Regions from separate parts of the Laceyella tengchongensis genome, predicted to be linked through region 3. Evidence: riboswitches for the same ligand, from Rfam matches in the RefSeq annotation. Region 3 holds a riboswitch; each other region holds the start of a gene.
The links. A riboswitch is a leader RNA that binds a small molecule or an ion and turns the genes downstream of it on or off. The one in region 3 is predicted to bind S-adenosylmethionine.
Positions count from the first base shown of each region.

Region 1 (10,354 bases), on a different contig from region 3:
AATAGGCGGGATTAGATTTATAAGCCAACTCCCCATCGGTGATCCCTAACCGGCTGGCATTGGGAAACGCGGTGATGACCAATTGTTCTGGCACCACCGTTTTCTCCAATCCGCGCAACAATTCCATCGGCCCTAAACGGCAATTGAGACCAACTCCATCTACCCCCCGCTCAGCCAACAACTGAAACGCGGTAGAGATGGAAAACGCATCACGCGTCCGGCCCACTTCCAACATTGAAAACTGAGCCAGCAAGGGAAGTTTGGTCAGAGGACGGATCACTTCGACAGCCAACAGCATTTCCTTTACATCGAGAAATGTCTCCAACAGAATGCCATCCACCCCGGCATGCAACAGCGCCGTGGCTTGTTCTTCATACATGTCGCGGTATTCCTCTTCATCATAGGCGGGCACGCGCCCGGCACAGATGGAGCCGATCGAGCCCAAGATGTAGGCGTCATCCCCCACCGATTCCCGGGCCAAACGCACCGCTTCCCGGTTGAGGCGCGTCACTCTCCCTTCCAACCCATACCGCGTCAACCGCTCCCGGTTGGCTCCATACGTATGCGTCTCAATCACCCGCGCTCCCGCTTCATAATAAGCTTGGTGCACTCCCGCCACCAGTTTGGGGTCGCTTAGCACCAACTCTTCGGTACAATCGCCGATGGAAACGCCCTGCTGGTACAAATAAGTGGTCATTGCCCCGTCGCCCACGAGCAACTCGCTCCGCAACCGTTCAATCAAATTTGGTTTGCCCATCTATTTTCCTCCTCACACCACACTGAAATAACGGGCTTCAGGGTGCGCAAACACCATCGCCGACACCGACGCTTCTGGCTCCATCATGAACCCTTCCGTCAGCGCAACCCCGATCTCTTCCGGCTCAAGCAATCGGAACAGCTTGGCTTGGTCTTCCAGATCGGGACAAGCTGGGTATCCAAACGATACGCGAATTCCTTGATATCTGGCGGCAAATCGTTCTTTCATGGTCATGGTGACCGGGTCGGGGAAGCCCCAAGCACTACGCATCACCTGATGAATCCGTTCCGCAAACCCTTCCGCCGTCTCCAACGCCAATGCTTGCAACAAGTGGGAACGCAAGTAGTCGCCCTGCTCTTTCCACTTTTCCGCTTGCTCGCGCACTCCCAAACCGGCGGTGACGGCGAAAAAGCCGACGGTATCCATCTCTCCCGACTCCACCGGCCGCACAAAGTCAGCCAAACAGAGATAAGAGCCTTTCGTCTGTCTTGGGAAAGTAAACCGTTCAATAACCCGACTGTGATCGTTGGGGTCATAAATCAGAATCGTGTCGCCATCCGCTTGTGCCGGGAAAAACCGATAGCAACCGTGCGGACGGATCAACCGGTCGGAAATAGCCGCGGCAAACAACTCATCCACCTGAGCTTTCAATTGGCAAGCTTTCTCATCACCAGCAGCCAACAGCTCCGCCACATTCCCCTTCAGGCCCAAATGCTTGCCCAAGAGCATCTGCTCATTGATATAAGGGCGCAGTTGCGCGAGCGGCACATCCCGATACACATGTTTCTCATAGTCGGGCGGGACGAACAGCGGGGCTTGGCGGTTGATGTCGCTGACACGTCGCACAGCCACCTGCACACTCGCTTTCACTTCGGTGTTCGCCGCTTGCGATTTGACTCGCTTCGCCCGCAACTCGGCCTCCAGCGCATCCCGTTCTTCCGGATTCATCAAACGGTTTGCCAATTCAAGGCCATTCATGGCGTCTCTGGCATACAAGACCGGGCCATTGTATTCGGGAGAGATGCGGGTATCCGTAAATTTGCGTGACAGCGCCGCCCCACCGACGAGCATCGGCACATGAATATCAGCTTTTCGCAAATCCTGCGCAGTCACTACCATCTGTTGGGCAGACTTCACCAACAAGCCTGACAACCCGATCATATCTGGACGCTCACGCCGCGCTGCTTCGATCAGTTGTTCCGGCGGCACCTTGATGCCGAGGTTCACCACCTCATAACCGTTATTGGCCATGATGATTTCCACCAAATTCTTGCCGATGTCATGGACATCGCCTTTTACTGTCGCCAAGATCACTTTCCCCCTGGCATGCGTCTTCGCTTTGTCCATATGCGGCTCCAGATAAGCCACGGACGCTTTCATCACTTCGGCGCTCTGCAACACCTCGGCCACAATCAGTTGGTTGTCGTTGAACAAGCGCCCCACTTCATCCATGCCCGCCATGAGCGGCCCATTAATAATGTCAAGCGGCTTATATTTGGTCAGCGCCTCATCCAGGTCGGAAAACAGGCCGTCTTTGCTTCCCTCCACCACATAGCGCGCCAAGCGCTCCTCCAATGTCAGATGGTCTGATTGCTTTTTCTCTTCCACTTTTTTGTCTCGATAAAAGGCCGTGAATTCAGCCAGCACTGCATCGTAATTAGCTTGGTTGGTGTCAAAGAGCAATCGCTCCGCCAAACGGCGTTCCTCTTCCGAAATCGAAGCGTAGCGCTCCAGTTTTTCGGTATTCACGATGGCATAGTCCAAACCGGCTTTGGTGCATTCATACAGATAAACGGCATTAAGGACTTCGCGACCCGCCAATGGCAAGCCGAAGGAGACGTTGGACACACCCAAGATGGTGGCAGTGCCGGGAAGCGCTTCTTTGATCAGGCGGATCCCCTCCACCGTTTCCACGGCCGACCCAATGTACTGTTCATCACCTGTGCCCACGGGGAACACCAATGGATCGAAAATGATGTCCTCTGGCGCAATGCCGTATTTCTCCACCAACAATTCATACGATCGCAATGCCACTTCCAGTTTGCGCTCCCGTGAAACAGCCATGCCCTGTTCATCAATGGTTCCAACCACCACCGCGGCTCCAAATCGCTTCACCAGCGGCAACACCTCTTGGAAGCGCTCCTCGCCGTCCTCCAAGTTGATGGAATTGATCACTGCTTTGCCTTGCGTATAAGTTAATGCCCGGGCAATCACTTGGGGGTCAGTAGAGTCGATCATCAGCGGCGCTTTGACTTTCTTGGTGACAAACGACAAAAACTTCTCCATATCAGCCAATTCATCACGGTCAGGATCGGCCAGGCAGATGTCGATCACCTGGGCTCCCCCTTTCACCTGCTTGCGGGCGATCTCTGATGCTTCCTCATAACTCCCTTCCACGATCAAGCGTTTAAACTTGCGCGAACCGATAACATTGGTCCGCTCCCCAACTAAAATGGGGCGGTTGTCTTCTAAGAAAACGGCCTCAATTCCCGATACAGCGGGAGCATGTGTGGCTTGCAACTGGCGTGGTTTAATGCCAGCCAATGCTTCGCTCATCGCCCGGATGTGATCAGGCGTGGTGCCACAACAGCCCCCGGCAATATTGAGCCAACCGTTAGCCGCAAAATCGGCCATTTTACGGGCCAGCGCTTGCGGCGTTTCCAAATAGTCACCGTTTTCATCAGGCAAACCGGCATTCGGGTAGCAACTGACGGCGCATCGAGCCATCCCCGCCAGGGTGCGGATATGGTCGGTCATGAACTCGGGGCCGGTCGCGCAATTCAAGCCCACGGCAAACGGTTTGAGATGCTCGATCGACACATAAAAAGAGTCAATCGTCTGTCCCGCAAGCATGGTTCCCATCGGTTCAATCGTGCCGGAGACCATCACCGGCAAGGTGACACCTAATTCAGCGAACGCCCGCTCAATACCCACACTCCCCGCTTTGACATTTAGCGTGTCTTGCGATGTTTCCAACAAGAGAAAGTCAACGCCCCCTTGAATCAAAGCTTTTGCCTGCAAATAATAGCCTTGGGCCAGCTCGTCAAAGGTGGTGCCACCGGTCACGGACAGCGTTTTGGTAGTCGGACCCATCGCCCCGGCAACATAGCGCGGCCATTCCGGCGTTGAGAACTTGCGGCATGATTTCACCGCCAACCGCGCCGCCGCTAAGTTGATCTCTTCCGTCAATTCAGGCTTTTCATACTCTGCTAACACGATGGGAGTCGCCCCAAAGGTGTTGGTTTCTACAATATCTGCCCCCGCCGCGAAATAGGCATCGTGAATCGACTCGATGAGATCAGGGCGGGTCAGGTTCAACATCTCGTTGCACCCATCTAAGGCTTCCCCCCCAAAGTCCGCCGCCGTCAACGCAGCTTGTTGCAACATCGTCCCCATCGCGCCATCCAAGATTAGGATCTTCTCTTTCAGTCGTTCAGACACACACTGCTTGGCCATGCTGGCTCCACCCTCTCCTCAAAATAAAAAAACACCATTCATCTCCGAAAGATGAAAGGTGTTTGCCGCTCGCTTATCACTCTCATCTTTCAGAGAGAACACTCTCTGACAGGAATTAGCACCACATTGGAATAACCAACAGGTTGCCGGGCTTCATTGGGCCAGTCCCTCCGCCACTCTGGATAAGAGATTATTTTTATATCTCAATAATATAGCTATTTCGCAAAACCGTGTCAATCAAATTCACAAATACAGTTTGTTTTTGTTGAGCTCTTTTTGCGTTTGATACATCCGTTGGGTCGCTTCCTGGAATTTCGCTTCTTCACCAATTTTTTCATAACAATCTGCCAGTTCATAATAACACTGGTAGACGCGGTCTTTTAACTTATTTTTGTCCGCAATCTTGCCAGCGCTTTGGAAATATTCGATAGCATCCAGGTAATGGTTCATATTTTTCATCGCTTGCCCCAACAAGATCAGTGCCGTGCTGGTCAACAAACCATGGTGAATGCGTTCCGCCATGTCCAAAGCCTGTTTCAGTATATCTCGCGCTTGTTCCATTTTCCCTTGCATGAGATAGACTTGTCCCAACGAACAGCTCGCTTGCACCAAATCCTCTTTGTCGCTCACATGCTCTCCCAGCTCCAGCACAAACTCAAATGCAACCTCTGCATCAGCCAGTTGGCCCGCGTCTTGATAGGAGTGAGCCAGCACCGACCACAATCGGAACATCCCCCCATACTCCCTGCTACCCACGGCGATTTGGCTTCCTTCGCGGGCATAGCGGATAGCATCTTGGTAAAGCTTCATCTTGCGCAGGAGTTCTGCCCGAAGCGCATACGTCTGGAGGATCAGCTGGCGTGAGCGAATCTGCGGCAACAGAGCCCACACCTCATCGACACCACGCAATGCCTCATCGGCCCGATCCAGTTTTTGCAGATTTTCGATCCGAGCGAGCAAAAGCTTCACATGCATTTGTTCGAAAATTTCTTCTTCATCAGTTAAAGCGTCCAGCCCTCGCTCAACATATTTCAGCGCTTGCTCCCAGTCCTTGTGTTGCATACGGCATTCTGACAGACACAAGTAACTGGCCGCCTCCAAGTTGACTTTGGGGGAGTAGGGGTCCTGATAAGCGAGACGGATGGCTTCGCTCAGTTCCCTTTCTGCTTTGCGCCAATCCCGCTTGATAAAATGAATGCGCCCTTTGAGGTAGTGAATCGTCGCTTGGTGTTGAGAGGTAACCTCATCGGATAAATCGGACAACAGAGCTAAAGCGCGTTGATAGTTGCCAAGTTGGATCATGGTTTCAATCGCGGTGAATTTCACTTGCAAGCTTTCGATGCTCCCAGTGTCCTTTTCGATCATGTCGGGCACTTCACTCAGATCCAAACCCAGTTTGTTCATGAGATACAACACTTTGTCTTTGTTCACATGAGGTACGCCACGCTCGATGTTACTGATAGTGGCAGTGGAGATGTGCTGGTCAGAGAGATCTTCCAGCCGCAATCCCCGTTCCTTTCTCACTTTACGAATGTATTTGCCCACTTCACTCATTTCCAAAATGTTCATCGCGACCTATCCTTTCCGAATTCTTGTTATTTCTATATTACTCCATCTATTTCATTTTATAAAGGAATAAACATATAAATTTTTCCATATAAAGGAGTGTAATTTTTTCCAACTGCTTTATTTTTTATTTCTTACCCACGACTGCCCCCGCAATATCACATAAAAAGATAAATAATCTGAAAAAACCACAAAAAGAAACCGATTCCTTATCTCTTTCGGGACAAGAAATATTTTCCCAATACCTCTATCTTCTCCATAAAATGAATCTTTATGCCAAATTTATGTTTTTTGTTTTATTTGATCAATTGGACCAACTTTAGTGCACCATCTACCACGATGACAGAGAGACCCCAGCCGCTGAGCAGGCCCGTCGCCACGCGGAGCAGGTTGTTGCTCTGGCGCCAACCCAGCCATTGCGTTCCCCCGTCGATCAGCATCGGCATCTGTGCCAACAATCCAAACGGCCAAGGCGGCGCTAGCGGGATCAACAGCAGGATCGGAATAAACAAATAACCCATCATAATGCCCAGACAGCGCGCACAGACGGGCAAAGGTTGTCCCCCCATATGAAAACACCGTTCTGGCTTGCGGTGGCAGGGCACGAACTTCAGCCAATCAAGCCATCGCCCCATTCGCTTCCCCCTCGCTTTAGTCCGAACAATTGCAATCGACACAATTGCAGTCCACGCAGTTGCAATCCACGCAGTCACAGTCAAACACATCGCATCCATCGCATCCGCAATCAAAGTCGTCACACTTCTTCCGGCGCCGCTTGTAATAGATGAACCACACCAAAAAAAGGACGCCACTCGCAACCAAACAGGCACTCCCTTCCAAGATCAGCCCCTGCACCAACAAGATTCCCCCGGCGACCGCCAACAACAGAATCAACGTCAGACTCACGAAGAACAATCCGCTAGCCCCTTTCTTACCAAAGTGTTCGCTTGCCGCGGCGATCGCAAGCCAAATCGAGCCAACTGCGCCAACCATACAGTAAACAAAACATCTTGAAACAAGCTTTACGGCAATCATGTTGCAATCAATGGAAAATCAGGAGATCATGCTGTTCATATCCCTTATGCCGGACTCACCTCATTTGTCAACTCTCTTCCCATCCCTTCGTCTTGACCATCATCGGACACACGGATGAAAGGAATGCCATTGCACCAACAAGTGTGACTCACCACTGGGGACTGGGCGCTTTCTCACTATCCCTGTTACCTCAATTCATAATCAACAGAAGGCAATCTGTTTGTCAATATGATTTTGTTTACCGACATGATATTTCCTCTTTTGATTTTGCTGATTTGGTTACAAATTATCTGTAAAAGTTTGTAGTTTATGTAGATTCATCCCATTCTTTTGAATGAAAAAGATAGAAAATGAACGAAATTGATTGATTAAGCAAACGACATCCGCTATGATAAGAAGGAAGCGAGGTGAACGAAAACGCTTACAATCCAACGACACCAAGTGATCTTGGATCTGCTGAAACAGAAGGGTGCTGTCAAACTGCAAGAGCTTGTCCTAGCGACGGATTCGTCAGAATCCACCATCCGCCGCGATTTGATCGAGTTGGAACGGCGCCGTCTTCTCAAGCGGATTCACGGCGGAGCCGCCTTGCTACAAACCAAGGGAGCCGAACCAACCATTGCTGAAAAATCAACCAAAAACCTTCAAATCAAACAACGCATCGCTGCAACCGCTGCTTCCTTGGTTGAGCCCGGTGATTGCATCTATCTCGATGCGGGTAGCACCACATTGGAAATGGTGCCCCACCTGCAAGCCAAAAATCTGACCGTTGTCACCAACGGCTTCGCGCAATTGGAAGCACTGGCTGAACGGCAAATCCGCGCCTATTTGCTGGGGGGAATGATCAAATTGTCCACCCGCGCGATGATTGGGAGCATGGCCTTGGAGTCCTTGCGCCTCTATCGTTTTGATAAGTGTTTTTTGGGAACCAACGGCATTGATTTGGAGCTGGGATACACCACGCCCGACCCCGAAGAAGCCATGATTAAAAAAACGGCGGCGCGCTTGGCCAGCCAGGCATATGTGCTAGCGGACGGCCAGAAGTTCCATGAAGTGGCCTTCGCTAAAGTCGCTGACATCCATGAGATGCGCATCATTACCGACAAGCTCCCGGAAGAGCAGCGACAATCCTATCTAAATCAGACCGACATTATTGAGGTGGACACATGATTTATACAGTAACACTCAATCCATCGATCGACTTCACCGTCCATGTTCAAACCTTGCGCCGAGGCGAATTGAATCGCATGGATCAGGAACAGAAATACCCAGGCGGCAAAGGAATCAATGTCTCCCGCATTTTAGCGCGAATAGGGGTGGAAACCACCGCCCTCGGCTTTGTCGGCGGGTTCACTGGCACCTATCTCACCAAAGCATTGACGAGTGAGGGAGTGGCGCATGATTTTGTCCGTATCGACGGGGATACCCGCATCAACATCAAATTGAAGGAACAGAGTGGGGAAACGGAAATCAATGGCGCAGGCCCTTCCATCCCCCCCGATCGCCTACAGCAATTCCTGCAAAAGCTGGAACGCCTCCGGGCCGGGGACATGCTGGTGCTCGCCGGCACCATTCCCCCTTCGCTCCCGCCTGACCTGTACCAAACACTGCTGGTCACCTACGGCAAACGCGGCATCAAGGTGGTAGTCGATACGAGCGGTGAAGCACTCGCGCAGGTCATTCGCCACCATCCCTTTCTGATCAAACCGAATCACCACGAGCTGGGTGAATTATTTAACACGACCTTCACCTCGCTCGACGAAACGATCCCTTATGGCGAGAAGTTGTTGGCCCAGGGGATTAGACATGTCATTGTGTCTATGGCCGACAAGGGCGCTCTGTTGTTCACCGCCGATGGGATCTACCGATCCAACGTGCCACGCGGTACCGTGGTTAACTCTGTGGGCGCAGGTGATTCCTTGGTCGCCGGCTTCATCGGCCACCTGTCGCAACACGGTTCAGTACCAGATGCATTCCGCTATGGTATCGCGACCGGTGGTGCTACCGCTTTTTCAGCGGACTTGGCCAGTCTAGACACGATCGAAACCGTTTATCCACAAGTTCAACTAACCAAACTGTAAGGAGGGGCCTCATGAAGATCACAGACTTATTAAAACCGGACACCATCATCATGGAACTTCAAGCGACCACCAAAGAGGCAGTGATCGAAGAACTGGTCGCCAAATTAGATGAAGCGGGGCGGCTCGCAGACCGCAACAAGTTTAAAGAAGCGATTCTCAAGCGGGAAGCGTCGGGATCGACGGGCATCGGCGATGGCATCGCCATCCCCCACGCCAAAACGGATGCCGTCAAAATACCGTCGATTTGCTTCGGCAAAAGCGTTCAGGGCATCGATTATGAAGCGCTTGACGGCCAACCAGCCCACCTATTCTTTATGATCGCCGCTGGCGAGGGAGCTGATGAAGCCCACCTTGAAACCTTGTCGCGCCTGTCCGTTCTCCTGATGGACAGCGCATTCCGCCAACAGTTGGAACAAGCCCGCACTGCGGAAGAGTTGGTAGCACTCATCCAAGACAAAGAAATGGAAAACGAGCCGGAAGAAGCGGCGTCCACCCACACCACCGATAAGCTCATATTGGCAGTGACAGCCTGCCCCACGGGCATTGCCCACACATACATGGCCGCTGACGCGCTCAACGCAAAAGCGCGGGAAATGGGCCTTACCATCAAAGTGGAAACCAATGGGTCAACCGGTGTGAAAAACAAGCTCACACCAGAAGATATTGCCCAAGCCACCGCCATCATCGTAGCCGCCGACAAACAGGTCGAGATGAGCCGTTTTCATGGAAAACCCGTCATTCAAGTGCGTGTCGCAGAAGCGATCCATCAACCGGAACGGCTCCTTACAGCCGCCCTCCGGCAGGAGGCTCCTCTCTATGTCGCGGACAACGCAGCGGGCCGCACTGAATCCTCTCAGGGAGGAGCTGGTTTCTACAAGCACTTGATGAATGGCGTGAGCAACATGTTGCCGTTTGTGGTGGGGGGCGGTGTGCTGATCGCCTTAGCCTTCGCCTGGGGTGGCATTGAGGCCAAAGGACCAGTCGCCGAGATGTTGATGAAAATCGGAAGCGAAGGCGCGTTCCATTTCCTCGTGCCCATCTTGGCCGGCTTTATTGCAATGAGCATTGCTGACCGTCCGGGCTTCGCTCCTGGGGTCGTTGGCGGTTTTTTGGCGGCCTCAGCGCAAGCCGGTTTTTTGGGCGGGTTGATCGCCGGTTTCTTGGCCGGATACATCGTGGTCGGCCTGAAAAAAGCGTTGGCATTCTTGCCTGAACAGCTCGACGGGCTAAAACCGGTTCTCTTGTATCCCGTGCTGGGCATCTTGCTCACCGGCATCCTGATGATCACCGTGGTCAACGGCCCGGTAGGCGCGCTAAACAAGGCGCTAGCCGCTTGGCTTAGTGGCCTCTCCGGCACCAACGCCGTCCTGTTGGGCGTGATCTTGGGCGGCATGATGGCCGCGGATATGGGCGGCCCCATCAACAAAGCGGCTTTCACATTCGGCCTCGCCTGCATGGA
Region 1 is NZ_FXTU01000004.1:142,802-153,155, reverse strand. Features, by position in the region: gene QQZ12_RS10185 (bifunctional homocysteine S-methyltransferase/methylenetetrahydrofolate reductase) at 1-757, opposite strand, end outside; gene metH (methionine synthase) at 770-4,213, opposite strand; SAM riboswitch class I at 4,293-4,402, opposite strand; gene QQZ12_RS10175 (tetratricopeptide repeat protein) at 4,457-5,782, opposite strand; gene QQZ12_RS10170 (DUF2085 domain-containing protein) at 6,076-6,414, opposite strand; gene QQZ12_RS10165 (hypothetical protein) at 6,431-6,772, opposite strand; gene QQZ12_RS10160 (DeoR/GlpR family DNA-binding transcription regulator) at 7,241-7,984, shown strand; gene pfkB (1-phosphofructokinase) at 7,981-8,895, shown strand; gene QQZ12_RS10150 (PTS fructose transporter subunit IIABC) at 8,907-10,354, shown strand, end outside.
Region 1: linked by a shared signal. The riboswitch ahead of metH (methionine synthase) and the one ahead of QQZ12_RS02035 (Na+/H+ antiporter NhaC family protein) in region 3 are both predicted to bind S-adenosylmethionine.

Region 2 (10,354 bases), on a different contig from region 3:
TTTGGGACAGGCCACAACTCCGCCGCCAAAGCGTTGGCGTGCGAGTTTAATAAACAATCGAACGTCACCGCGGAAGTCGTTGATCTGCTGCAACTCATTCCAAACAGTTTTCATCCCCTGTTGCAGTCCGGATATCACGGCATGCTAAGTAAGTTTCCGACCTTATACTATTATTTATATGATTGGACTCACCATAACAAAGTCATTCGATACGTTTCTAGTGAAGTGATTGAAAAGATGGGTTGGTCCATTCGCAAAAGGTTGAATCAGCTGATTCGCGTGACGGAGCCAACCAAAATTGTGACCACCCATCCTTTCGGATTGCTCATGTGTCCGGACATCTACGAAGAGATCCCGACGGTTGGGGTGGTGACGGATTATGAGTTGCATCCCATTTGGCTCGCTCGCGTGCCCCATGTGTTGTGCGTGCCCAAAAAATTGCCCAATTGGCATCAGTTTGAGCGGATACAGTGGCAAACCGGGTTGTCATTGATTGAGACCGGCATTCCGGTCAATCCCACATTTTATGAGCATGTATCCAAGCAAGAGGCGTGCCGCCGGTTGGGGTTGTCCCCCGTGCGCCCGGTGGTGCTCGTCATGGGCGGAGGCACTGGCCTGGGACCGTTGGAACAAGTTGTGGGCGAATTGCAAGAGTTGGACCATTTGCAGTTGGTGGTGCTGACAGGGAAGAATCGGGGATTGTTTGAGCGGCTGACCCGGCAGTTTGTCGCACCGCACATACGGATTGAAGGGTACCGCACCGATGTACCCATATGGATGTCCGCTGCCGACCTTTTGATCACCAAGCCGGGTGGGGTGACCATCACTGAAGCGATTGCTAAACAGTTGCCGATGCTGTTGTTCGAAGCTTTCCCGGGTCAGGAAGAAGCTAATCAGCAATATCTCTTGCACCATCGCGTCGCCATGATTACGCGTCCGTCAACCATTCGCCTGCAAGTCTCCAAACTGCTCGATTCGCCGTTGCAATTGGGGCGGATGCGCGAACGGTTTGGGGTGCTGATGTCATCAGACGCGTGTCAGAGAATCGTCAAAGAGACATGCAATGCCAAAGCTCCCATTTTGCAGACTTTGTAATGAAGTCTGTTTTTTTATTCGCGGTGGGATGAATCATTTCGCCGCTTGCTAAACGATTCAAAGTTGGAATATTGTAAAAAGGAGGGGAGGGAAAGTGGATGAAGTTGGTTACTTATATGGTCAAAGCGGATGAACTCAATATTCAATCACAGGATGGGATGCTGGCCCGTTTGGGCTGGGTGCGGGACGGGCATGTGATCGATGTCGGGCTGGCACAGCAGTGCATGGAGTTGGCGCAAAACCTCGTCTTTCCTTATCGTCTCGCCACCGACATGCTTACGTTTTTGCAACGGGGCGAACAGGAGCGCGACTTTCTGCAACGATTGGATCAAGCACTGGGGCAGAGAGATTGGTTGCGCTTGCAAGTGGAAGGGGAACCGGTGGCATTAGCTTTGGCGGAAGTGGATCTATTTGCGCCGATCGCGACGCCGAGTAGCCTGCGCGATTTCTACGCATTTGAAGAACATGTACGGACATGCCGCCAAAAGCGGGGATTGGGCATGGTACCGCAGTGGTATGAAATCCCCGTTTTTTATTTTTCCAACCATCAGGCAGTGATTGGCCCGGAAGCGCCTGTGAAGAAACCGGCGTACACCAATCAGCTTGACTATGAATTGGAGATTGCCTGCGTCATCGGCAAAAGGGGAAAGAACATCAAGCGCGAAGAAGCTCTTGCCCATATCGCTGGCTTCATGATCATGAATGATTGGAGTGCCCGCGACGCCCAACTGCAAGAGGTGGCGGTCGGGCTTGGGCCGGCGAAAGGGAAAGACTTCGCCACGTCGCTCGGCCCCTGGTTGGTGACGACAGATGAATTGGAAGACTGCCGCGCCGGAGAGCGCTGGTCGCTTACGATGCGCGCGCGTGTCAATGGCCGTGAGCTATCCAAAGGGAATACCAAAGATTTGCATTGGACCTTCGCGCAAATGATTGAACGAGCGTCTGCTGAGTGCGAATTGGTACCTGGAGACGTGATCGGATCGGGCACGGTGGGCACAGGCTGCTTGTTGGAGTTAGGTGAGGAAGTCCATCCTTATCTCCAACCTGGAGATGTGGTAGAGTTGGAGATCGAACGGTTGGGATTGTTACGCAACACGATTGTGGAATGACATTTTCTTTTTAATGATTGACAAGTATCCTCGGTTAGCCCATAATAAATAAAAATATTGGAAAAACGATATCGGTTGTACGATTTTCTTATCCAGAGTGGCGGAGGGACTGGCCCGATGAAGCCCGGCAACCTCGGTATATCCTTACCGGAAGGTGCCAAATCCTGCAGTGCACATGTAGCACTGAGAGATAAGAAGAATGGTTTCGTCGTGTGCAAAAACCCTCTTCTTATCTAGAAGAGGGTTTTTTCTATATTCAAACACAATCATTTGGAGGGATTGGGATGGAACAGGTGCGAGTGGCACTGTTGGGCTTGGGAACGGTAGGCACCGGCGTGTGGAAGATGATTCAAAGCAACCAAGACGTGATCGCCCGGCGCACGGGCATGTGGGTAACGGTGGAGGCCATCTTGGTGCGCGATATCAACAAAGAACGCCAAGTGGAAGGAACGCAATCGTTGTTGACCACCAGTTTTGACGAAGTACTGGCCCGCGAGGTAGATGTGGTCATCGAAGTGATGGGAGGCGTCGAACCTACCCGTGATTATTTGCGGCGGGCAATGGAAAACGGTTGTCACGTTGTGTCCGCCAACAAGGAGTTGTTGGCCCGCCATGGGGAAGAATTGCGCTCATGGGCAAAGCGGTTTGGTGTGAAGTTGGCTTATGAAGCCAGTGTGGGCGGCGGAATTCCGATTATCGGTACGGTATCCCATTTCCTGAAGGCCAATCGCATATGTAAAGTTTCGGGAATATTGAACGGTACAACCAACTTCATATTAACCAAAATGAAGGACGAAGGTCGTACGTATGAGGACATATTGATAGAAGCGCAACAAAAGGGATACGCTGAAGCGGACCCGACGGCAGATGTCGAGGGGATCGATGCTGCCCATAAACTGTCGATTCTCTCGCGCCTCGCTTTTGATGTGCATGTGCCTGTCGATCAAATTCAGCGGGTGGGCATCACGCAGGTCTCCCCGATCGAATTGGACTTGGCCGATCAACTTGGTTTTGCGGTTAAATTGCTCGCTTCTGCTGAACAATATGGTGAAAACGGCCCAGTGTCCTGCTCGGTATCCCCGACCCTGTTGCCGCTGTCCCATCCCTTGTCCAATGTGAACGATGTGTACAATGCCGTGCATGTGGAGGGGGACTTTGTTCAGGATCTTACGCTGATCGGCCAGGGGGCGGGTGAGAAGCCGACCGCCAGTGCTGTGGTGGAGGATTTGTGCAACTTGTGGCGGCTGACGGGACAGACCGCCGGCAAAGCGGCTCCCCGCGCATTGTTATTAGAGAGTGCGGATGGAGACGGCTCGCGCTTTCATCTCTTGTCTTTTCCGTCCGCGCAAGCATCGGCTGGCCAAGTGGTCGGGCACCTGGAGCGGGCGGATCTATCGGTGCAGGCATGGAAGGCGGCGCAAGAGGGGGAAACGACGTGGTTAGCGTTGATCGCCAACGGATGGGAGCGAGGGCAAGCGGACCGCTTGTTGCGTGAGCGGAGCTTGGCAGTGACTTGGCACGCAAACCGTCCCGTTGTGGGCGGAGGAGTTCCATGGGGCTCTAAGGCGGTGCCGTTGGCTAAAGCGGCGGGCGACCAGTGAACAGGCAGAATTCAAGCTTTCGGTTTTTTAGTTAGTCTGGCGGCCACTAATGGCCGTCTTTTTTTAGGGATCACCTGCCGTCAGACCTGCGTTTTCAAATTGTTTCGGGTACAATAGGATAAGCGCATTTATTAAGGAAAGGAAAACGGCAGATGAACAAGTCAACCAAGCAAGCAAAACAGATTCGCTTGAAGCGGGGGGAGGTGATCCAGCTTCCCATCCGCCGCATCGGCATCAATGGCGAGGGCATAGGCCACTACCAAAAGCAAGTGGTTTTTGTGGAAGGCGCTGTACCGGGTGAAATCGTGGTCGCCCGCGTGGTACAAGTGGAACCCAAATTTGCCAAAGCCCAACTATTAAAAGTGAAGAAAAAATCGGCTTATCGGGTGGAACCGCCGTGTCCGGTGTATCGGGAGTGCGGTGGGTGCCAATTGCAGCACATTGACCGCCGGATGCAGAAGCGCTTGAAGCGGGAGTTGGTTGCCGAGAGTTTCGCCAGGTACGCTGGTTTGCGAGATGTGCCGATCAGCGAGACTGTCACGATGGATGAACCGTGGTCGTATCGCAACAAGGCGCAATTTCCTTTGCGGCGTATGGGCGGTCAAGTCTCCATGGGCATGTTTTCCGCCGCTTCCCACCAATTGGTTGATGCGAGTGCATGCATGGTGCAACATCCCAAGCTGAACGAAGCCCTCTACGAAGCCAAGCGACTGGTGGAGGAGTTGGGGGTGGATATCTATGATGAGCGGAAACATCGCGGCACACTCAGGCATCTGGTGGGGCGGATTGCTTTCGCCACAGAAGAAATCCAGTTGGTGTTGGTCACCCGGACGAAATCATTTCCCGAAGAAGAAGCTTTTGTGCGTGAAGTGACCCGACGGCTACCTCAAGTGAAAAGCGTAGTGCTGAACCACAATCCAGATAAAACCTCACTTGTTTTTGGAGAGGAATCCCGGCTGTTGTGGGGGAATGAGAAGCTGATTGAACGATTGGGAGAATTGACGTTTGCGTTATCCGCCCGGGCCTTCTTTCAGCTGAATCCCGCCCAGACCGTCCGGCTGTATGACGCGGTCAAACGAGCGGCTCGCCTGACAGGGACAGAAACCGTGATTGACGCCTATTGCGGAGCGGGAACCATCGGCTTGTGGTTGGCTTCTGAAGCGAAGCGTGTCATCGGCATGGATACGGTGCCTGAAGCCGTTGCCGATGCCAAGGAGAATGCCAAATTAAACGGTATCGCCCATGCCGAATATTACGTGGGTGCGGCGGAAACGCTTTTGCCCAAGTGGATCAAAGAAGGATTGCGGCCGGATGTTATCGTGGTAGACCCGCCACGGACCGGATTGGGACAGCCTTTGTTGCAGGCTCTGATGCGGACAAAGGTGCCGCGCGTGGTATATGTTTCTTGCAATCCAGCGACGTTGGCCAAAGATTGTGCGCAGTTGTTGAAGAGCGGGTATCGGGTTGCCGGGATTGAACCGTTTGATATGTTTCCGCAGACAGCGCATGTGGAAGCCGTGTGTGAACTGGTGCAGATGTAAAATTGAATCGCCAAACAGAAAGAGCGGGTGGGAGAAGATGAACCGTAGCGTGGATTGGAAGAAGGGGATGCGCGCTGGCCTTAAAACGTCGTGGGAGTTGAGCAAAATCGTTCTTCCCATTGCGTTTGTCATTCAGGTGGCTAAGCAGACGCCCGTGTTGGGATGGGTGACGGAGAGCATCGCCCCCTTTATGTCTGTGTTTGGATTGGGTGGGGAAGCGGCGATTCCGCTGGTGCTGGGCAATGTGTTGAATCTTTATGCCGCTTTAGGGGCTATGCAGGCGGTTGACTTGACGGTGAAGCAAGCGTTCATCTTGGCGGTCATGCTTAGCTTCTCACACAACATGTTTATCGAATCGGCGGTTTGCCGCCGGGTGGGTGTGGCGACATGGGCCGTGATCACTGTGCGGATGGGACTGGCAGTGGTCTCGGCCTTGATCATCAACTGGACGTGGGCCGGTGGCGGAGAACCGATTGCGCAAGGAGTGGTGGCGCCAGTTGAGCATGCTCATGCTGACAGCTGGGGGGATATCTTGCTCACTGCCTTCTATGTGGCGGCCGAAGGTGTATTGCAACTGGTGGTGATTGTGCTACCGTTGATGGTCGTTTTGCAGGCCCTCAAGGATGTCGGTTTTCTGGATAGGGTGGCGCAGTGGATTATGCCGTTACTCAAACCCTTGTCGATTTCCGGGCATGGAGCCATTGCGATGGCCACGGGGTTGTTTGCTGGCTTGTTTCTAGGGGCGGGTCTTATCATTCAAGAGGCGGAAGAGCGCAACTTTTCCAAGCGCGACATGACGTTGATCATGATTTTTTTGGCCGCTTGTCATGCGGTAGTTGAGGACACCTTGATTTTTGTCCCGCTTGGGATTCCGGTCGTTTACCTGTTGTTGATCCGATTGCTGGCAGCGATTGCCGTCACGCTGGTTGTCGCCCGCCTTTTAGTGAATTCCGGGGAAGAGCCCTTAGGGCAACGGATGCAAAGAAGCAGTTAGGGCAAGTCAGGTGCATTGAAATGGATGATTGGGTATTTTTCTACATTTTATAAATGTTTAGCAGGGTTAATCTATATAAAAGTCGAATAAAATTATTTAATATTCTAGTGGTTTGGTGCAATGACATGAAAGGGATGAACATGACATGGAACTCGTTTTTCGCACGATTAAACCTGCTGATGCACCTGTGTTAAAGGAATTCTTGGAGTTGGCGATGGAGTTTTATGGAAACGAACGCGAACAAATGATGGATCATTATCTCGCAGATTGGGGAAAACGGGTGGATATCGGCTTTATCGTTTTATTAAAGAAAGAAAAAAAGCCGATTGGTGCGGTGTGGTTCCGCCAATTCACACAAGACCGCCCGGGGCTCGCTTTTCTTGATGAGAAGACGCCAGAGCTGATTGCGGCTGTTTCGCCAGAGTATCGCAATCAAGGGATTGGGCGCTACCTGATTACCCGGTTGGTTAATCAAGCCCGCATGGAGGGCTTTCAGTCGCTTTCGGTCGCCGTGCATAAAGATAACCCGGTGCTCGGCTTATACGAGCGGCTCAGCTTTCAAGTTGAGCGGGAAGACGGGTCCCTCAAGGTGTTGCGGCTGACGCTTTAGCCTTGAAACTCCTAGCGCATCGCTTTTTATCGTTCTTGCTTCTGTAAGGTTTGCCTTTTGCCCGATCGCTTTGCTGTTCGTTGACGGAGCGCGTTTGGGAGGGTTATAATAAATGACAAATTGAAGGAAAGGAACGGTATGCGAACAATGGACAATGTATCTCGCTAATCGAAACCAATCATTGAGGAATCAATTACTCAGTGTTTTCGGAGCGGGATTCGCCTGTCCATTTTTCGTTATTGCACGAGCATCACTGGCGCGTTGCTTGGCTGGTTTATACCTACCTGCCAGGCGATGGGCTTTTCGTGCATGCCGTTAAACGGATATGGCATGAATCCTCTCTGAGAGCGAAGGGAGGATTTTTTTTGTTTTTGCTAGAAGCGGCGAATGTGAATAAGTGGTTGGGTGAGCGGTTGTTGTTCACGTTGGATGAAGCCCGCTTGGAAGAGAAAGAAAAGCCGCGCGAGTTGCCGCATGTGCAATTTGATGCCAGCCATCACCATCCCATCGGGAGCAAGGTGGTGTTGCGACTGGAGCAAGTCGGCAAACCAGGCCTGTTTGCGCCGCTTCGGTGCGCGATTCCGACGGGAGCGAAGGTGGGCGTGATTGGTGCCAATGGTGCGGGCAAATCGACATTGCTTCAGCTGCTGGTTTCCCGCGCGCCTGGGGTTGCTTGGGCCTCGGCGGCGAAAATCGGCTTTTTCCAGCAACAACTCAATGTGTTGGATGAAAGAAAATCGATTTTGGAGAATGTGCGGGCATCCAGCCGGTATGATGAGACCATGATCCGCACGGTACTCGCTCGGCTGTTGTTTCGACGTGAGGAGGTGCACAAGCCGGTGAGCGTGCTCAGCGGCGGCGAGCGGGTGAAGGCGGCGTTGGCCAAAGTGTTTTTGAGTGAGTCCAATGTGCTGGTGTTGGATGAACCAACCAATTTCTTGGATCTGTTTGCGCGCGAGGAGTTGGAACGGGTGCTCAAAAGTTATCCGGGAACGTTGCTGTTCGCTTCGCATGACCGCCATTTGCTCCGGGAGGTGGCTGAACGCTTGATCATCATTGAAGATCAGCGCGCCGTTTATTTCGAGGGGACGTTTGCGGAGTATGAGCGGAGCTTGACCCGGACATCCGCCTCTCAGCCCAAACAGTCGGCCGAGGCCTTGTTGCGGATTGAAACGGCATTGGTGGAAGTGCTGGGGCGACTCGGTTTCCCGCTACCAGAGGCGGAGCGAGCCGAGCTGGAACGGCGTTTTCAAGAGCTGGTGCGAGAGCGTGACTGGTTGAAGCGAGGGGAATAGAAGCGCGTGAGAGGGTTGCATCCATGTGCCGGAATGCGACCCTTTTTTAGTGGAGGGAGTGGAGACATCGGCATAGTTTTGTCTTAAAATCAGAATATGATGCCAAAGGGAGGTGAAACGATGAATCCATCGCGTGCAGGTGTGTTTTTGCTACTCGCATTGGGAGTGGTGGCTTTCTCTTTTTCCGGTATTTTCATCAAGTGGTCGTCTGCGCCTGCCAGCGTTTTGGCCACGCATCGTCTGTCGCTGACTGCGTTGCTCATGTTGCCGTGGGTCTGGCGGGAGCGTGCTGGGCTGGTCAGCCTGACAGGTAAGGATTGGGTTCGACTGTCTTTGTCGGGCTTTTTTTTGAGCTTGCATTTTTTGTTCTGGATGTCATCCTTCCATTACACCTCAGTGGCCAGTGCGATGATTTTCTTGAATCTGACTCCGCTCTTGGTGGCGGCGGGAGCTTTTCTGATGTTTAAGGAGAAGTATCCGGCGCGCGCGTTTTGGGGAATGGGATTGGCGCTGGTCGGCACGGGGCTGGTTGTTGGCGGTGATTTTGCTTGGACCCTGACTGCGCTGTGGGGAGATGTTTTGTCGTTTTTGGGCGCGGTTGCTGTTGCCATCCATATGCTATTGGGGCAAAATTTGCGCCAGCGCATCTCTTCGACGGTTTACAGTTTTGTGGTGTTTGTGGTCGCAACCTTGGTGCTGGCCGGATATAACGTTGTTCTCGGTGTCCCGCTGTTTTCCTATCCAGCTGAAGAATGGGGCATCTTCTTCCTGCTGGCCGCCGTGCCGACCGTCTTTGGCCACTTGTTGTTCAATTGGTTGCTCAAGTTTACCAAAGCGGTTACGATTCAGATGGCAGTACTGGGTGAACCGGTAGGAACGGTCTTGTTGGCAGCGTGGCTCCTTGATGAGGCGGTTATTTGGTCGCAACTGGTGGGTGGATTGCTCTCTATCGTCGGAATTGTGTGGTTTATTCGGGCGCAGGCGCGGTCAGAAGAAGATGGAAAGTTTCAGACGGCTGCTTGAGAAGGCTTCAACCTCTGAGCGCAGCCACATCGGTGACGCTCTTCGATGGATCAATCCCCGCCCCGTATGGCCTAAGGCGGGAAGGCCTTATACGTCATCTCTGTCCGTAGCCTTTTCCATTCCGTAGATGTCGGAGAAGGGGATGGTGGTGGTTTCCCGCCCATTGGCCAGTCGAATCCAGCGCTCATGCGGATTGATCTTCTGCACAAAGCCGCACCATTCACAGGGGCGGCGCCGGTTCACATAACGGACGAGCAGAGGGAAGTCGCCATCCACCGCCTCCATCAGCAGGCGATTCATCTCGACGAGCTGGTCTTCATCCAACTGGGGGGGAATGAACGCTTCCTCGTCCTGTTTGCGCTGCAAGAGCGCCGCACGGTGTTCTGGGAGAAACATGCGGCTGCCTTCCCACAGCATGTTGTGGCGATTCAAAAATTCACTCATCGGTGATGCCCTCCTATTTTTTGTGACCGTTCAAGAGCCTGCCCGGCGCGGGTGAGCGAAGCGGCCCGCAAAATGGCAGTGGGGCCGAAGCGTTGGTTGATTTCATCCATGACATGGCCCAAACGGTGCTGTTGATCATTGTTCTCAAACAAGCTGAGTTGCATGGGTCGATCGGCGGACAGCTGGCTCAAGCTTACACCGATGGAGCGGATCGGTTGGCCGTCCCAAAAGCGGGTGAACAATTCCCGAGCATGGCTAAATACAGTCATCGTGTGATTGGTCGCTTCCGGCATGGTGCGTTGCCGATGGAAGCCGCTGGGGAAGTTGAAATCGGCTCCGCGGCAACCGACGCTGACAGTCCACCCCACTTGCCGTTGCCGACGCGCGCGCCGGCACACTTCCTCGCACAACTCCAATAAAACGACGCCGATTTCTTCCGTGGTGTGATAGTCACGGGGCAAGGTCATCTGGTGCCCGATCGCTTTTTGTTTCTGAAACGTGTCGGGATGAACGGGTGATAGGTCAATGCCGTTGGCTGTCATCCACAGAACATACCCGTTCACCCCCCACCGTTTTCGCAGGCGAGCCAGTGGGCAACGGGCGAGGTCGCCAATCGTGGCGATTCCCATGCGGCGCAAGTGG
Region 2 is NZ_FXTU01000002.1:635,608-645,961, reverse strand. Features, by position in the region: gene QQZ12_RS06840 (MGDG synthase family glycosyltransferase) at 1-1,095, shown strand, start outside; gene QQZ12_RS06835 (fumarylacetoacetate hydrolase family protein) at 1,194-2,204, shown strand; SAM riboswitch class I at 2,290-2,401, shown strand; gene QQZ12_RS06830 (homoserine dehydrogenase) at 2,489-3,805, shown strand; gene rlmD (23S rRNA (uracil(1939)-C(5))-methyltransferase RlmD) at 3,958-5,346, shown strand; gene QQZ12_RS06820 (nucleoside recognition domain-containing protein) at 5,384-6,340, shown strand; gene QQZ12_RS06815 (GNAT family N-acetyltransferase) at 6,486-6,950, shown strand; gene QQZ12_RS06810 (ATP-binding cassette domain-containing protein) at 7,316-8,245, shown strand; gene QQZ12_RS06805 (DMT family transporter) at 8,366-9,268, shown strand; gene QQZ12_RS06800 (YolD-like family protein) at 9,356-9,712, opposite strand; gene QQZ12_RS06795 (DNA polymerase IV) at 9,709-10,354, opposite strand, start outside.
Region 2: linked by a shared signal. The riboswitch ahead of QQZ12_RS06830 (homoserine dehydrogenase) and the one ahead of QQZ12_RS02035 (Na+/H+ antiporter NhaC family protein) in region 3 are both predicted to bind S-adenosylmethionine.

Region 3 (10,354 bases):
ATCCAATTTTTCATCCCCAAGATCGAACGGCTCCTCTTCACCGACTCTCCAACCACCCGTTCTTAAAGCGCATGGGAACCTTGCTCCTTCTCCATACTACGAATATCCACGCATGAAGAAGGAGACTGACAACAATGAACCATCACCTTAAGCCCCCACCAACCCCTCCCCAACCTTGGCTCATTGCCCAGACGTTAGCTGATGTCTGGTTCTTTCATTGGCCTATCCCCGCCGCCGCCCTGCAACTGCACATCCCTGCTCCACTTTCATTGGATTGCCGTGACGGCACCGCATGGATCAGCATCGTGGCCTTTCGGGTACAACATGAGCGGTTGCGGTTTCTACCGCCCATGCCAGGCCTCTCTTCGTATCTGCAACTCAATTTGCGTACATATGTGACGTATGACGGAGAACCCGGCGTCTTCTTTTTGAGTTGCGATGTCAGCAGCTGGTTGCACGCCCTGGCCGCCCGGATGATGTGGCGCCTGCCCTACCTTCCGTCTCGCTTACGTTTCACCGCGCATGGCCAACACACTTCCCTCATCTGTGAACGGCCAAACCTGTTCACACCGGCGGCCCGATTTGCGGCGCAAATGCACCAATCCCCCAGACCCGCGCCCATCCAACCGGGATCACTGGCCGATTGGCTGACTGCGCGTTACTCGCAATACCTAATCATCCGTGGCGCCCTCCACCGCGGGGATATTCGCCATGCCCCTTGGCCTTTGCAGCCAGCGGAAGGGGTTATTCACGCCAACACTTTGCCAACCTCCATCCAGCTTCCCGCCTTAGACGAAAAACCCCTATGCCATTATGCTTCCAGCGTAACCGCCCATGTGTGGCCATTTGTGCGGTTGGGCACCGGCAAACATCAATAAACCCCGCAACCGGTTGGGGAGAGAAAATTTCTCTCGCATCAAGCAACCGGGGCGGGGCACCTTCATTGCGCAAAAGCAAGATCTTTGACAGAGATAAAAGATTGATTATTCAAATAACAATTGAAAGAATATATAATCAGTATATAACCTGTGAAACGGAGCCGATCACTTTGAGCCTAATCGTGATTTGGGGAGATGAAAGCAGTCAGAATGCTCACAAATACATGGTGTTGGGCACTATTTGGCAACGCGCGGACACGTACAAAGCGTTAGAGGCGGATGTTGCTCGCATGCGGCGGCAACTTGGATTTAACCGCGAGTTTCACTGGAATGAAATGAAAAAATACCATCGAGATGCATATATCGCATTCATCAATCTGTTTATCAAGCACATGAGGCAAGGAAACTTAAAGTTTCGAGCCCTCATCGTAGACATGTCGGACAAAAAAAACGTAAAAGCTGGCGATAACAAAGAAACGCATTTTTACAAAATGTTTTTCTGGTTGATCTATAAATGGTTGGCTCCTGAGCATCATTATGACATCTTTTTGGATCGCAAAAGCAACTCCGTACCCGGAAGGTTGCAGGATTTGGAATATTATTTGAACCGGAAAATGGCCGCCGACTATATCCAGCTCATTCGGCAGCTCCCCTCAGGGGCCAAGCAACCCATTGCCTATCCCTTGATTGTGGTACGCCGCGTCGAATCGCGAGACGGCACCCAAACACCTTTACAAATGGCGGATGTCCTGGCCGGGGCGATTGCCTATGTCCGCAACGGACACTACGAAAAAGCCGTCACCAACCGTTCGCACAATCCCAAACGGGCCGTGGTAGACCATCTCGAGGCACAGCTCGGCTTTTCGCTCAAGGACTGTCATGCTCGCAATGAGCATCAAGGGTTTAACCTTTTTTGCTTCAAAAGATAAATAGCGGCGCCCCATTCCCTATCCTGTGCCAGGGTGTTGGACCCGCACATCGATTTCCGCACGACCGAAAAGTCATGGTTTCGGGAGATGGTGGCGCCGACGCTCCAGTATATGCACTCAGTAATTTTATTATACGTCAATTCCAAACCGTTTCAAAACGATTTTTCTAAACGGGTGCATTTACTTCGCCCCAAACTGTCCCGTTGCGCTCCACACTTCGTCTAATGCGGAGCGAAATAGCTCGTCCAATTGCGCCGTCGACACCCCTTCGGCCACCGGCATTTCCCCGGCCAGTTTTTCAAGATGCGCGATCTGTTCCTCCAGAAAAGCGTGAATGCTTTCCACCCGCGCCCCTACGTCCAACTCGTCACCCGCTTTTTTGCGGACCAACAAGGCGTCAATGTCGGCACGAAGCCGGCTCCCCTCCGGAATCAGTTCCTCCACCAACTGCTCAAATACAAGCGGCGGCATCGTCTGGTGCTTCTGAATCCATAAACAGCCCAATACCGGGCGCAGTACATAAAAATATTTTTTGATTTTCACGCGTTCCCCTGTCAGATACCCACGAAAATTGCCCTTGGCCATATGTAGGTAGTGATAAATGGCAGCACGTGGGGAAAACGCCTTTTGCGCAAGCTGCCGCAAGCGCTCTGCTACGGTGTACGCTTCGTGGTATTGGATCGGGGAGTAAAGCCACTCCAGCAACGGGGGATTGGACTTTTTAAACAGCTTCAGCGCTTTGCGCAACTCCCAACCGTTGATGTCGAGCATGTCGTGAATAGGGCATTCGATCACATCCCGTTTCTCCTCGATGGATAAATACCAAGCAACGGGATGGACATAGAGAAAACGCACATCATAGTCGCTATTCTGAGATGGGAAACCCCACGCCCGACTGCCCGATTCACAGGCATACAAAATCTTGACCCCGTGTTTTTCCTCTATGTGCCGCAACTCGTCCAATATCTGACGTTGATGTCCTGTCATTTGTGAATCCCCCCTTTCAACCAAAACCTGACAACCAACAAATCGTTGACATTTACATATAATCATTTTACTATGGCATAAGGAAATCGACACGCAGTTCGTATGCATGTAAAAACGGAATAAGTAAGATCGTCTTCTTATCAAGAGAGGCGGAGGGACTGGCCCTGGGAAACCTCGGCAACGGACTCTTCTCATGGAGAGTGCTGTGCCAAATCCAGCAAGCGATTAGCTTGGCAGATAAGAAGAGTGTGCTTATAACCATAAGACCTCTTCTTCCTGTTGTGTGTAGAAGGGGTCTTTTCAGTTTTCCGTTTCCAACCACAGAAAGGGGTTATAAGCATGAAACAAGCCAATCCATGGGCATTGTTGCCCTTTGCCATATTTCTGGCCTTGTTCGCCGGCGCCGGGCTAGTGACCGGGGACTTCACCAAATTCCCCGTGTTGGTCGCCGTCCTGATCGCGTCCGGTGTGGCATTTCTGATGAACCGTTCCTTATCCTTAAACGAAAAAACGGCGCTTTTCTGCCGTGGAGCTGGACACGACAACATCATCTTGATGGTGATTATTTTTCTGCTCTCCGGCGCTTTTTCTTCAGTAGCCAAAGGGATGGGAGCTGTCGACGCCACCGTCAACTTAGCTCTTTCCATTCTACCGCAAAACCTGCTGATCGTCGGTATGTTTGTGATTGCCTGCTTCATCTCCCTGTCGATGGGGACTTCCATGGGGACGATTGTAGCTCTGGCGCCCATCGGCGTCGGCATCAGCGGGCAGACAGACATTCCGGTGGCCTTGGCCATTGCGGCCGTGATCGGTGGTGCTATGTTCGGGGATAATTTGTCTGTCATTTCCGACACGACGATCGCCGCGGTCAACTCGCAAAACGTCAATATGAAAGATAAGTTCAAAGTGAACTTTTTCATCGTGTTGCCCGCCGCCCTGGTTACTGTAGCCATCCTCACCTTCTTAACGCTGGGTGGACAAAGCCATGTCGCCACCGACCAAGTGGCATGGGTTAAAACATTGCCTTACTTGGCTGTATTGATCGCGGCGTTGGCCGGCGTCAATGTGCTACTCGTATTGACGGGCGGAATTGCGTTTGCCGGAGCCATCGGCCTGTTGGACGGTTCATACACCCTGATGAGCTTCATCAAAGAGATCGGCACCGGCTTTGCCGGAATGCAAGAACTCTCCATATTGGTTCTCCTGATCGGGGGCATGGTGGAATTAATCCGTCACCATGGTGGTATTGACTTCTTGTTGCAGGCGATCACCCGCAACATCCGTTCGAAAAAAGGCGCTGAATTCGGCATTGCCGGCTTGGTTTCGGCCACCAATCTGGCCATCGCCAACAACACCATCTCCATCATCATTGCCGGGCCGCTGGCCAAAGAAATCGCCGAACGGTATGAGATCGACCGCCGCAAATCAGCCAGCTTGCTGGATATTTTCTCCTGTTGCATCCAGGGCTTGATCCCGTACGGCCCGCAACTGCTCGTGGCCGCGGGTGTGGCTTCGATCTCCCCGCTGTCCATCATGCAGTACAATGTTTATCCGCTGTTGATCGGCATCTGCGCAGCAATCTCCATTTTGGTCGGCTATCCACGGGCCAAGGGAGTCCAACCCGCTGTACAAAAAACAACATTGCCGGCCAACCAATAATATTTACCCCACCTCATGACAAAGGTGGGGTTTTCTTTTGGTTTGAGCCTTCCTCAATCACCAAAGAAACGCGGCAAATAAGCCCGATGCGCCTCCAACAACTCATCCAAGATCTGCTTGGCGACCGCATCCGAAGGCACCAACGGATTGATGACCATCGCCAACAACGCTGTGCGATAATCTCCTGACACAGCGGCGTCGACAGTGACGCGCTCAAACGATTTGATCTGTTGCACCAATCCGCGGACGGCAACCGGCAACTCACCCATCACGAGTGGGCGTGGACCTTCTCTGGTGATGACGCAACTCACTTCCACCGCTGACTCATCAGGGATGCCGGCAATCGCACCCTGATTGCGGGTGTTAACCACCTGAATGTCCCGCTTATCGGTGTAGATGGAACGCATCAACTGCACCGCCGCTTCACTATAATAGGCACCGCCACGCCCCTCCAATTGCTTCGGTTTGACGTTCAGATTAGAATCTTGGTACAACGCAAACAGTTCGTCCTCCAGCCGTTTGACCACCTCCGCCCGGGTGCCGGTTTGTGCCGCTTCTCGCTTCATCGCGGCCAGCATGGTGCGCGGTTGATAATAATATCGATGATAACCGCAAGGAATCACCCCTAGCGCTTCCACAAACTCCGGCACCCACTCGACACCAGTCAATTGCCGGATCGTCTGTCCATCTTCGCCGCGCCCGGCCAGCATAGCAATCACCCGTCTAGAAATGTCCTCTCCATCAAGGGTGGTCTTCAAACCGTAGGACATGTGATTCAAACCGGCGAAGTCGATGCGCACCCGTGCTGGCTCCACATTGAGCGCCATGGCGATCCCCCTGCTGATGCTGATCGGGCCGTTGCACAAGCCGATCACTTTGTTGATCCGGCTATGCCGCAACACCGCTTCTGTCACAATCCCCGCCGGATTGGTAAAGTTGATCAGCCAAGCCTCCGGGCACAATACCTCCATCTCTTCGCAAATGTCCAGGATCACCGGAATGGTGCGCAAGGCTTTAAACAGACCGCCGGGCCCATTGGTCTCTTGTCCGATTACATCATATTTTAAAGGAATCGTTTCATCTTTGATCCGTGCCGCCAACCCGCCCACCCGAAACTGGGTGATGACGAAAGCAGCGTCTTTGAGCGCCGCTTGGCGATCCAATGTCCAATGAATCGTTATCGGCGCTCCCGCCTTGTACACCATGCGCTGGGCAAGACGCCCAATGATCGCAAGCTTTTCTTTCCCTTCTTCCACATCCACCAGCCAGACCTCTTTCACCGGCAATTCATGCTGCCCCTTGATGAGCCCATCGATCAGCTCCGGCGTGTAGCTTGAGCCCCCGCCGATCACCGCAATCTTCAACCCATTACGCATACAGCATCCCCTTTCACCCGCTTCATTTCTCTTCCCGGAGTCATCCCCCTTGCCCTTGGCCAATAACTGCGACTTCTAGGCCTTTTCCTTACCGAACCACAGCCCACTGCCGGTGTGCAACCAACTAAATTAATCAATCTTATGATCCGTTCAAATAATAGATGAATTAAATTATTTGATATAAAATTAAATATATTACGTCATTAGCATATATTTTCGGGGGTGAAAAGCCGAGGTTTCAACGCACCCAACAACACCGCTATGCCCGCAGGCTACAGGCATTTGTGATTAGAGTGTGTCTGATGAATAGGCCAGCGGCTCCAAAACCATTTTCTTTCACGCGTGGCAAGGCGCTCCTCGAGAAAAGGTTTTTCCGCCGCTTCTTCCCTACCAACTTGATTTGCCAGACACCCCTAGTGTTTCATCACCCGTGAATCCACATCAGAGAGAGGGAACATCATGAGAAAAAATAGGTTCAAATGGCTGTCGCTGTCGACCGCCGTCTTGCTGTGCACGTCCGTCCTCACCATCATGGGTGGCGGCCAATCTTCTGTTGCGGCGAATGAATCACAACCACACCAAAAACGGGTTGTTGTCAAACTCAAAGATCACCTCGTCCCATCCTACCAAGATGGCGTGGAAAAAACGATCCGTGCGAAAGACAAAACCGCTTCCCTGCCCAACTTAAAGATGGAGCGCTTGTTCCGTTCCATCGAGCCGAACCGCTTGCACAACATGATCCATGCCAAACAGGCAAGTCCCGATCTGATGCAATATTATGCGGTAACGGTTCCCAAAGGAATGGATGCCGAGCAATTAGCCAAGCAGTATGAACGTTCTTCCTTGGTGGAATTGGCTTATGTCGAAGGCACTCCAGTGCAACCACCAGCAGTCACTCCCCAAGATGACCCTCGCTCGGGAAACCAAGGATATCTGAAGCCGGCCCCAGAAGGGATAGACGCCCATTTTGCTTGGACCAAAGCCGGCGGGGACGGCAGTGGCATCACTTTTGTCGATTTGGAGCAAGGGTGGGAATTGAACCACGAAGATCTGGCAGCCAAAAGAATCCAGCTGATCTCCGGGGTGAACAAAGCGTACCACAGCCATGGCACTGCCGTGCTGGGTGAAGTGGTGGCGGTGGATAATACCCTCGGCGATATCGGCATCACCCCCAACGCCACGGCCAAAGTCGTGTCACAGTGGCGCACCCAATCCACATACAGCACTGCGGACGCTATTTTGAGCGCGGTCAATACCATGAAGCCAGGCGATGTGCTGCTGTTGGAAGCTCAAACAACCGCGCCGGGCTACAATACGTATTTGCCCGTGGAAGTGGAGCCGGCTGTCTTTGACGCCATTCGCACGGGAACGGATCGAGGCATCACGATCGTAGAAGCGGCCGGCAACGGCGCCAACGACTTGGATGCATATAAGGATAGTCAGGGCAAATACGTGTTAAACCGCAACAGTCCCGATTTCCGTGATTCGGGAGCGATCATGGTGGGCGCCGCCAGTTCCGGCACCGTGCATAAACGCTTGTCATTCTCCAACTACGGCAGCCGCATTGATTGCTACGGTTGGGGAGAAAACATTGACACCACTTATGGCAACTTGGGTGAGACCAATCGTTATACCACCAGTTTCAATGGAACTTCCGGTGCTTCACCCATTGTGGCCGGTGCAGCTGTCGCCGTACAAGGGGCCGCTTACGCCAAATATCAGAGCCATTACTCTCCGGCCACCTTGCGGAGCATCCTGAGCAATCCTCAGTTTGGAACCCCATCAGCCAATCCGTCTACTGATAAGATCGGCGTAATGCCTGACTTGAAAAAAATCTTATACTCTTTCTAACACAATGAATAAGACCCCTTAACAAGGGGTGAGCTTGATGACAAACCCCTGGATCTTTTCGTGAGAAAAGGGCCAGGGGTTGTATTGATCTTTATTTCAATTCAATACGACAAAAAAGCTGTTGACCGGTTGACGGATTTGCCTGATGGTTGTAATCCGTTGATAGGCAATTATTCCTTTTTGGCCACCCAAATCGTCCAATAATCTTGTTCGACAATTTCCTGTGTGCTGCGATTGCACAAGCGTTCGCTTATATACTGAACGAGATATTCCAATTCCGGATCTGACAGTTCGTGCAAAATGGACCGACCTGTTCTCGCTAATAGATCCTTCTTGAGTTCTTCAAGACCGGTGTAAGTTTTTCTTGTCTCACATAATGGATGTTCGTCAACGGATCGAAAACCCACCTTTAGTAAGGCTTCCTTAACTGTTTTGCCATCATGCCTTCGTTCGACTTCTATGTCGATAAGTCTTGGGTATACTTCGAAGAAATACCCTCGAATATGATTCTCACTCGGTGGTTGCAAAGTATCCTCGATGGTGCGGTTCTGCACGATGAAAATGCCGCCGGGTTTCAATAACCTGTAAGTCTCACGGAAACACGATTCCAAGTCCGACAGATGGTGAATGAGTGCCCTTGCTAGGATCACATCATACGTTGAACTTGGCAGGTTCGTATCAAGTACATCCCCTACGACAAAGGTGATTTGGGGATAGTCCTTACAGTTTTCTGCGGCGCCTTTGATCATCTCCCTAGAAAAATCGATTCCGGTAACATGTTTTGCTCCCATCTGGGCAAACGCCTTGCAGTAAATCCCACCACCGCACCCCATATCCAAAACGCGTTTGCCTTTCACATCCACGATATTTCGGATGGTGGATATCCAAGATAAGTAAGCCTGACGTGCAGCATATGTGAAACGGTTGTTCTTAGAATGAAAGTCAATCGGCATGAAACACTCCTCCTCGTGCGGCACAGTATGAAAACACTGACGTAACAGAGATTATAAGGCTCGCGTTCTCCATTTTTTGCGAAAAAAAACAGTTTTCTGACCTTTAAAATACGTTCGTGGTCAAACATGCTCATTCCTTCGGGGTAATGGGAAGCTTTGTATTGCAATTATTTTTGGAGTAATCTATGGAGTGATCTATTTCATTGTCAGGTTTTTGCCTCTTCCCAGCTGATGTGAATTTATGGTTTCTATTTCTATCCATTTAATGTTTCGCCCCTTCGTCCTTTGCCCTTGATGTTATCTTCTTATTTCGACAAAAAAACCGCTGACTTTTCTACCTTTGTCAGCAGTCTCACCCCTTAACAAGGGGTCATTTTTTCTTTCCAAGCGGCGCAATCTCACTTCTAACAAACTTCCCGTCTACCAACACATGACTAATATGCTCCTCAAACCCTTCCCCCGTCCGCACCCGCTCGAGCAACGCTGGCGCATGCTCTGGACTCACATCACGAAACCACGTCCCTTGGGGATAAGCGATGACGACACAAGCGTCTTGGCAACGCCCATTGCATCTCGTCCGTGACGTGTGTATTTGTCGATCTAGGCCCAAGAGGGAGATTTCCGCACGGATTGCCTGCGTCACCTCTTCCCCTTGCCGTTTCATACAACTTCCACCATTGCAGATCAGGAGATGATGTTGCAACTCCGAAAAATCCCATGTGCTCACTTAATCACCTTTTTGCACCGGCTTAATAAGAATGATTATGATTTAACCAATAACCTCTATCTTTCTTTATATTGCAATTACATTATAACTTTGTAGTTCATTCTATTTCAACAAAACAGGATCAATTATTATTTACATAGATATCAGAACAAGTTATGATAGACCTAATTTGACGCGAGTGAAGGCGTGTCAGGCAAATCACGTAGACACATGCGAAGCGGCCGACATTGAAGCCGCCCAGCATATTGAAGAACACACCCTAATCACGTGTCTCGTCTTGGTTGAGGTGAAATAGAACATGACCACAAAGCCAGTAGAAATCTATATTTTAAGCGGGTTTCTGGGGAGCGGCAAAACCACGCTCCTAACCCAGCTGTTGGCCTGGGAAAAAGAGCGTGGCCGCCAAGTGGCCGTATTGATGAACGAGATTGGCAATATCTCCGTCGATTCGCGCCTCCTGCCACCGGACACCCCATTGAAGGAGTTGTTAAACGGCTGCATCTGTTGCACGATCCAAGCACAGCTGTCGCATCAACTGCTGAGTTTGTGCCAACAGCATACGCCTGACGCCATCTATATCGAAGCGACCGGAGCAGCCCATCCTATCGAAGTGCTGGACGCTTGCATCACGCCGCTGATGGCTAAACAGATCAAAACGTGCAAAATCGTCACCACCTTGGACTTGCCCCGCTGGCGTGACCGGGATCGGCTCAGCGTGCGGGTGAGACGCCTGATGGAGGAGCAGGTGCGGTTTACTGATTTTTTGATCATCAACAAAGCCAGTGATGTCGCCGAGAGTGAACGCGAGCGCCTGATCGCTGACCTCGTCCATATCAACAGCACCGCGCCTCAAATCGTAACCGATTTTGCGCGATTTGACTTACCTCTCCTTTATGATGCAGTCGGCACACACACCTCGTTTTACCGCACAGAAACACACCAACCGGCACATGCCGCGGAACACTTGCGCGTGCGCGCCTTTTCCTACACATGG
Region 3 is NZ_FXTU01000001.1:418,550-428,903, reverse strand. Features, by position in the region: gene QQZ12_RS02055 (YczE/YyaS/YitT family protein) at 1-66, shown strand, start outside; gene QQZ12_RS02050 (YqjF family protein) at 135-878, shown strand; gene QQZ12_RS02045 (DUF3800 domain-containing protein) at 1,049-1,807, shown strand; gene QQZ12_RS02040 (nucleotidyltransferase domain-containing protein) at 1,988-2,794, opposite strand; SAM riboswitch class I at 2,929-3,038, shown strand; gene QQZ12_RS02035 (Na+/H+ antiporter NhaC family protein) at 3,134-4,453, shown strand; gene QQZ12_RS02030 (6-phospho-beta-glucosidase) at 4,507-5,829, opposite strand; partial or broken gene QQZ12_RS02025 (S8 family peptidase) at 6,718-7,668, shown strand; gene QQZ12_RS02020 (class I SAM-dependent methyltransferase) at 7,851-8,633, opposite strand; gene QQZ12_RS02015 ((2Fe-2S) ferredoxin domain-containing protein) at 9,004-9,297, opposite strand; gene QQZ12_RS02010 (CobW family GTP-binding protein) at 9,659-10,354, shown strand, end outside.